Linked DNA regions of Prochlorococcus marinus XMU1411. The protein of the gene in region 1 binds, or shares a complex with, the protein of each later gene. Links are inferred from orthologs where the notes say so. Each region holds a gene or a part of one and is shown in the gene's direction. Other genes may lie near its edges. The genes, in order: HA145_RS01580 and HA145_RS00950.

The links.
Region 2: the proteins of HA145_RS01580 (region 1) and HA145_RS00950 are in contact, whole or in part, in a cryo-EM structure (PDB 6ZJN), measured with the Thermus thermophilus proteins. The link is inferred for Prochlorococcus marinus XMU1411 from one-to-one orthologs. Residues at the interface, in WP_096411116.1 of Thermus thermophilus: Glu45, Ser46, Asn48, Pro50, Ala51, Gly52, Glu53; in WP_223903221.1 of Thermus thermophilus: Met26, Thr27, Asn29, Gly31, Pro32, His34.

What each region holds. Positions count from the first base shown.
Region 1 is NZ_JAAORI010000002.1:213,194-216,508, reverse strand. Bases 335-3,315 are described here. They hold HA145_RS01580 (NAD(P)H-quinone oxidoreductase subunit 3), read left to right. Parts: upstream 335-1,634; coding sequence 1,635-1,997; downstream 1,998-3,315. Other genes in these bases: HA145_RS01565 (gluconeogenesis factor YvcK family protein), read right to left, coding at 3,264-3,315; HA145_RS01570 (NAD(P)H-quinone oxidoreductase subunit J), read left to right, coding at 2,737-3,267; HA145_RS01575 (NADH dehydrogenase subunit K), read left to right, coding at 1,988-2,737; HA145_RS01585 (rubredoxin), read right to left, coding at 1,129-1,557; HA145_RS01590 (photosynthesis system II assembly factor Ycf48), read right to left, coding at 335-1,119. Outside these bases: more of HA145_RS01590, read right to left, coding at 103-334. UniProt on the Escherichia coli protein: NDH-1 shuttles electrons from NADH, via FMN and iron-sulfur (Fe-S) centers, to quinones in the respiratory chain. The immediate electron acceptor for the enzyme in this species is believed to be ubiquinone.
Region 2 is NZ_JAAORI010000002.1:95,656-98,948, forward strand. The notes cover bases 1-2,959. They hold HA145_RS00950 (NAD(P)H-quinone oxidoreductase subunit H), read left to right. Parts: upstream 1-865; coding sequence 866-2,053; downstream 2,054-2,959. Other genes in these bases: rsmH (16S rRNA (cytosine(1402)-N(4))-methyltransferase RsmH), read right to left, coding at 1-827; HA145_RS00955 (acyl-CoA thioesterase), read left to right, coding at 2,063-2,515; HA145_RS00960 (AMP-binding protein), read right to left, coding at 2,519-2,959. In the rest of the region: more of HA145_RS00960, read right to left, coding at 2,960-3,293.

The sequences.
Region 1 (3,315 bases):
AAAATCATAAGATCGCGAAGAAATTAACAGGTTGGTTACAGACAGTTGCTAAATCTCTCAAAAATTTATTTTTTTTTTACTATTAACTCAAGTTATTCAAAGTTAGCTATTCCATTTAAGGATATAACCACGCTCGCCAAGTACAAATCCTTTTTGATTGTCTAGAGCCTCATTATCAAGAAAAACTATTTTAATGTAGTTTGTTGGCAATTCAGAAGCAATAGGATCTTTATTCCAAGTTTTACCTTGATCTTTAATTACTATTAGAGTGCCATTGCCCCCGCCAGCCCATATATCACCATTTGGATCCCATCCCATGTCTAGATAATTGTAACCATTAAGAATTGGTATAATAGGTTTTGACCAATTTTCTAGGTCATTAGTATCTTCATTAAATCTAATTTCTGCTCCTCTTGAAAGCATCCATAAACTTCCTTCTGGATTAAAACCAATACTTTGAACTCTTTTGCTACTGGCTCTTTGATGAGCTATCCATGCATCACTATCCTTTTCCAAAGTAGAAAAGAAATTACCTAAACTACTTACACTTACATAATCTCCTTTATTAGTTCTTCTTAAATCTCTTACTCCTCCAGAACCAGATGCATCAAGAACTTTTGCATTCCATGATTCACCACTATCTGATGTTTCATAAATCGCACCTGCAGTGGTAGCTAATTCTGCAACACCGCCGTCGACAGTTGTTATTAGAAATGGTTGACCTGGTAATTTGTTACCTAGAGATAAACGAGTCCAATTCTTTCCTGCATCAAGTGTATGCATTACTAATGAAGGCTGACCTATTAACCATCCCTCTTCACCTTTAAAATCAATATCTAGGAGACGAAAGTTCTCTTCACTTGGTAAATCTAAATTTCTTTTTTCCCAAGTTTCTCCTCCATCATTAGATTCCATAATAAGTCTATTAGAACCTACTAAAAATCCATTTTTATCATCTATAAAGTCAACATCTAAAGCATTAGACTGGTCCTCAAACTTAATTGTTTTCCAAGGGCTGCTATCACTCATCTTTACTCCTGTAGATGAACAACTGCTCAATACAAAACAAAGAAGAACTGATAAAAGAAGATTGGGAATAATAGTAATAATTTTTTTCATTTGTATATATTAATGCAAAGAGTACAAAGAAAGGAACATAGCAGCAGCGAACGCTAGCCCTCCAAAGATCAATATGTTTTTTTGTCCAGGAGGTAAACTATTAAAGCCAAACCCATAAACTAAATTTTCTTCAAAACCACTTGGTTTAGATTTAGGACCTATATCCTTATAAAAATTTTTACCAGCTCGACAAACAGGGCAAGCGAAAGTATTACCATCCAACTCTGAAAAAGGAGTATTTTTAGGTATGTTTAATTTTTTATTTCCTTCAGACGGATCATAAATATATCCACAACTTCTACATTCGAATCTATTTTGTTCTAGATTAGGGGTAGGTTGTTCAACATTTACTCCTGAGGAATTTTCAGAAAGTTTTTCTTTCTCAAAGTTCTCAACTATTTTGTTTTCCTCAGAGGCTGGTTGAATGTTTTCACTCACGGCTTATTATTGTTCTTTAAGAACTTTAAAAGATTTTGCTTAATTAAGCGACTTTTATTCAAAATTAATTTTTTAAGATGTTTTTATTAACTGGCTATGAATACTTTTTAGGTTTCCTTCTAATTGCCGCAGCTGTTCCAGTATTAGCTCTAGTTACTAATCTCATCGTTGCCCCAAAAGGGAGAACAGGTGAAAGAAAACTTACATATGAATCTGGAATGGAGCCTATTGGAGGAGCATGGATTCAATTTAATATTCGTTATTACATGTTTGCATTGGTTTTCGTTATATTTGATGTTGAGACAGTATTCCTTTATCCTTGGGCTGTTGCCTTCAATAGATTAGGCTTATTAGCTTTTATTGAGGCTTTAATCTTCATTGCAATACTTGTTATTGCCCTGGCATATGCATGGAGAAAAGGCGCTTTAGAATGGAGTTAAAAAAATTGAATCCACAATTATCACCAAAAGCAATAAGAGAAATTCGAGAAGGGACTTGCAACCCTCTTGGTGCACCCCAAGTTACTACAGATTTAAGCGAAAACGTTATATTGACAAGCTTAGATGATCTTCATAATTGGGCTAGGTTAAGCAGTCTATGGCCCCTTCTTTATGGAACAGCTTGTTGTTTTATAGAATTTGCTGCCTTAATCGGATCTAGATTTGATTTTGACAGATTTGGATTAGTACCTAGAAGCTCGCCAAGGCAAGCAGATTTGATAATAGTTGCAGGGACAGTAACAATGAAGATGGCACCAGCGCTTGTAAGACTTTATGAGCAGATGCCTGAACCAAAGTATGTTATTGCTATGGGTGCCTGCACAATCACAGGGGGAATGTTCAGTGCAGATTCTACAACTGCTGTAAGAGGTGTTGATAAATTGATACCAGTTGATTTATACCTCCCAGGATGTCCGCCAAGACCAGAAGCAATTTTTGATGCTGTAATTAAATTAAGAAAAAAAGTTGGTAATGAATCAATTTTAGAGCGTACAAAAACAGAACAAACTCACAGATACATTACATCAGATCACGAAATGAACCTTGTTTTTTCAGAAAATACAGGTGAATATCTAAACAAAACTTCAGCTAACGTAATATCCCCCTCCAAAAAAGAAAAAATAACCGAATTCCCTGAAAACAGCGAAAAAACTGAAATTATTAATTCTGTAGAAGATTAATGGAAAAAGACGGTATAGCCACATCCTCAGATACTTCAATAGAGAAAGAAGGATTTATAAGCCAATCTTTGTCTAAAGATGGAATTCCAAATCAATCTTTATCTGATGATCACATAGGAATTGAAAACATTTCTGTGGAACCTAGCAAATTATATGAAGCGGTATCGGCGTTAAGAAATTATGGTTTCAACTATCTTCAATGTCAAGGTGGCTATGATGAAGGACCGGGGAAAAATCTTGTTAGTTTCTATCATTTTATAACTGTTGATGACTTACAAAAAATCGAAAAAATTAAAGAAGTTAGATTAAAAGTTTTCTTAAAAAGAGATTCTGATTTATCAATCCCTAGTTTGTATGAAATTTTTAAAGGAAGTGATTGGCAAGAAAGAGAAACATATGACATGTATGGAATAAATTTTATAAATCATCCAAATCCCAAAAGACTATTAATGCCGGAAGACTGGAGAGGATGGCCATTGCGAAAAGACTATATTCAGCCTGATTTTTATGAACTTCAAGATGCATATTAATTTAGTTTTTTTAATTTGCGGTACATAAATATAACTGCTCTTGCTAAT
Region 2 (3,293 bases), 120 kb from region 1 along the record:
ATTGGCTTTCTTGTTAAGTTTTTTAGTCTTTGATCACTCTTAAAAGAACTTTTAACTAACCTATCCTCAAGGGAATGAAAACTAATAATAGAAATAATACCTCCTGGCAAAAGCCATTCAGGGACAACTTGCAAAAATTTTTCTAATAATTCAATTTCTTTATTAACAGCAATTCTTAGTGCTTGAAATGTTCTTGTTGCTGGGTGTATTTTTTTATATCTTTGTTTTGGTGGAAAGCAGCCTGCAATGGAATAAGCTAACTCTTTTGTCCCAGAATATTTCCCATTTTCCTTCAAATCCATTTTTATTTTCCTTGCAATCTTTCTTGATAATCTCTCATCTCCATATTTATAAATTAGGTTAGCTAGATCTTTTTCATTTAAATCCTCAATTAATTTCTCTGCATCAACCTCAATAAGAGGATTCATGCGCATATCAAGTGGACCATCTTTTTGGAAACTGAATCCTCTTTTAGGGTTATCAATCTGGTTACTATTTACTCCAAGATCTGCAATTACAAAAGAAACTTTTTCTTTTGGTACAAAATCTGCAAAATTTGAAGCCCTTATATCAATCCTATTTTTAAATTCATCAAGTTTTTTTGATGCTGATATTCTCGCGTATGGATCTTGATCAAGTCCAATTATATTTAAATCCGAATATTTTCTCAATAAATGATAAGAGTGCCCGCCTCCGCCTAAAGTTGCGTCTATTCCTTTAAGTTGGTTGTTATGGATTAATGGGTAATGCTCTAATGAGGTCATAATCTCATCTGTCATAACTGATTTATGATTGAAAAAAGATGAATCAGATAGGTCAGTTTGCATAACTTTCGACTAAGATTTATTTAGAAGTTAAATTTCGAATGGCTCAGCTAGAGACTAGAACAGAACCAATGGTGGTCAATTTTGGCCCTCACCATCCCTCAATGCATGGGGTTTTAAGATTAGTTGTAACTCTTGATGGTGAGAATGTCATTGATTGTGAGCCAGTAATTGGATATTTACATAGAGGAATGGAAAAGATAGCTGAAAATAGGACAAATGTAATGTATGTCCCTTATGTAAGCAGAATGGATTATGCAGCAGGAATGTTTTATGAAGCTATTGTAGTAAATGCTCCTGAAAGATTAGCTAATATTCCAGTTCCTAAAAGAGCTAGTTACATCAGAGTTCTAATGCTGGAACTCAATCGTATTGCTAATCATCTTTTGTGGCTCGGTCCCTTTTTAGCAGACGTAGGAGCTCAAACTCCATTTTTCTATATTTTTAGAGAAAGAGAAATGATATATGATCTCTGGGAAGCTGCTACTGGACAGAGGCTGATAAATAATAATTTCTTTAGGATAGGTGGTGTCGCATGTGATCTTCCATACGGATGGTTAGAAAAATGTATAGACTTTTGTGACTGGTTTGGACCTAAGATTGATGAATATGAAAAATTAATTACAAATAATCCAATTTTTAGAAAAAGAATTGAAGGTCTGGGAACAATACAAAGAGACCAGGCAATTAATTGGTCTTTGTCTGGGCCAATGCTTAGAGCTTCTGGAGTTTCTTGGGATTTAAGGAAAGTCGATAGTTATGAATGTTATGACGATTTTGATTGGCAGATTGCTTCAGAAAAAGAAGGAGATTGTTATGCGAGATATCGAGTAAGAGTTGAAGAGATGAGACAATCACTAAGTATCATTCGCCAAGCTTGTAAAATGATTCCAGGAGGTCCAACAGAAAATTTGGAAGCTCAAAGAATGGCGACTGAAGATAAAAAAAGTGAAATATTTGGTTTGGACTATCAATATGTAGCTAAGAAGGTTGCTCCAACTTTTAAAATTCCTAACGGAGAATTGTATACAAGATTAGAGTCTGGTAAAGGAGAAATAGGTGTATTCATTCAAGGAAATAATGAAGTTACCCCATGGAGATTTAAAATCAGAGCAGCTGATTTAAATAATCTCCAAATATTGCCGCATATTCTTAAAGGTGCCAAAATCGCCGATATTATGGCAATTCTTGGCTCAATAGATGTCATTATGGGATCTGTTGATAGATAAGTTCTTTAAATGAAACCCGCTGACTGGTTGATATTGCAGAAGAAGGTAAGATTCGGTGATTGTGATTCTGCAGGTGTAATTCATTTTCATAACTTATTAAAATGGTCGCACGAAGCTTGGGAAGAGAGTATCGAAATTTATGGGATTCCATATCAAGATATTTTCCCAGATTTTTCTATACGTAAAAGTCAAATTATTTTTCCCATAATAAACTGTGAAGCAAACTTTCTTGCGCCTATAAAAATTGGAGATTTCTTAAAAGTAAAAATTGCCCCTCATAAAATTAATACACATTTGTTCCAAGTAAATAGCTTTTTTATAAAAAATGGAAATAAAGTAGCAGAAGGAAAAATAATACATTGTTCTTTAGATGTTGATTCAAGAAATAAAATAGAACTTCCCGATCAGTTAGAAAGATGGATAGAGGCGTCAAATGTAAGCTCAAATTTAAAAGAATGCTAATTATTATTTTTTAAATTTATAGTTTATTTTTTCTGCACTGGTATTTTTTTTAACAATCCACTTTTCAGGTTTTTCATGTTTAGGCCAACTTTGAGAAAATTTTTTTAATAAATTTAATGAATTTTTAATTTTTTTATAATTTATAAGTTCTGTAAATTCAACAATTATTTTAATTTTATTTCCCCATAATTTGTCTGATACTTTTGAAATATTGAATTTATTAATTGGGATATTTTCTTTAATAATGAAATCATTTAATCGAGATTCAATTACTTCTGGGAAAACGATTTCTCCTCCTGAATTAAAAGCGTTATCACTTCTTCCAAGAAAGTTTAAATATAAAGAATTATTGATTTGATTAATTTCACCTAAATCACCGGTTTGCCACCACCCATTTTTATTTTTGAAATTTTCAGTTTTTGAAGAGTCTATTATTTCGATTCCAATTCTGGCTGATTTTATCTCGATTAATCCTTTTGCGTTAATTCTGATTTTTGTATCAGGTAGTATTTCTCCAACATTTTTAAAACCCATTAAGAATTCTTTTGGTTTTAAACTCGTAACCATGGCTGCTGTTTCAGTTGAGCCGTAACAAGGTGCTAATTTTATCTTTTCTTCTATACATTGTTCTGCAGCTTCCCTTGAAATTGTAGCTCCACCTACCCAAATTAGATCAAAAATTTTCAGCCAACTAATTCCATCTTTTTGAGCTAAAAGTCTTTGTAATTGGGTAGGTACTAATGATGTAATCAAGTGTTTTTTGTTTTTTTTAGATTTA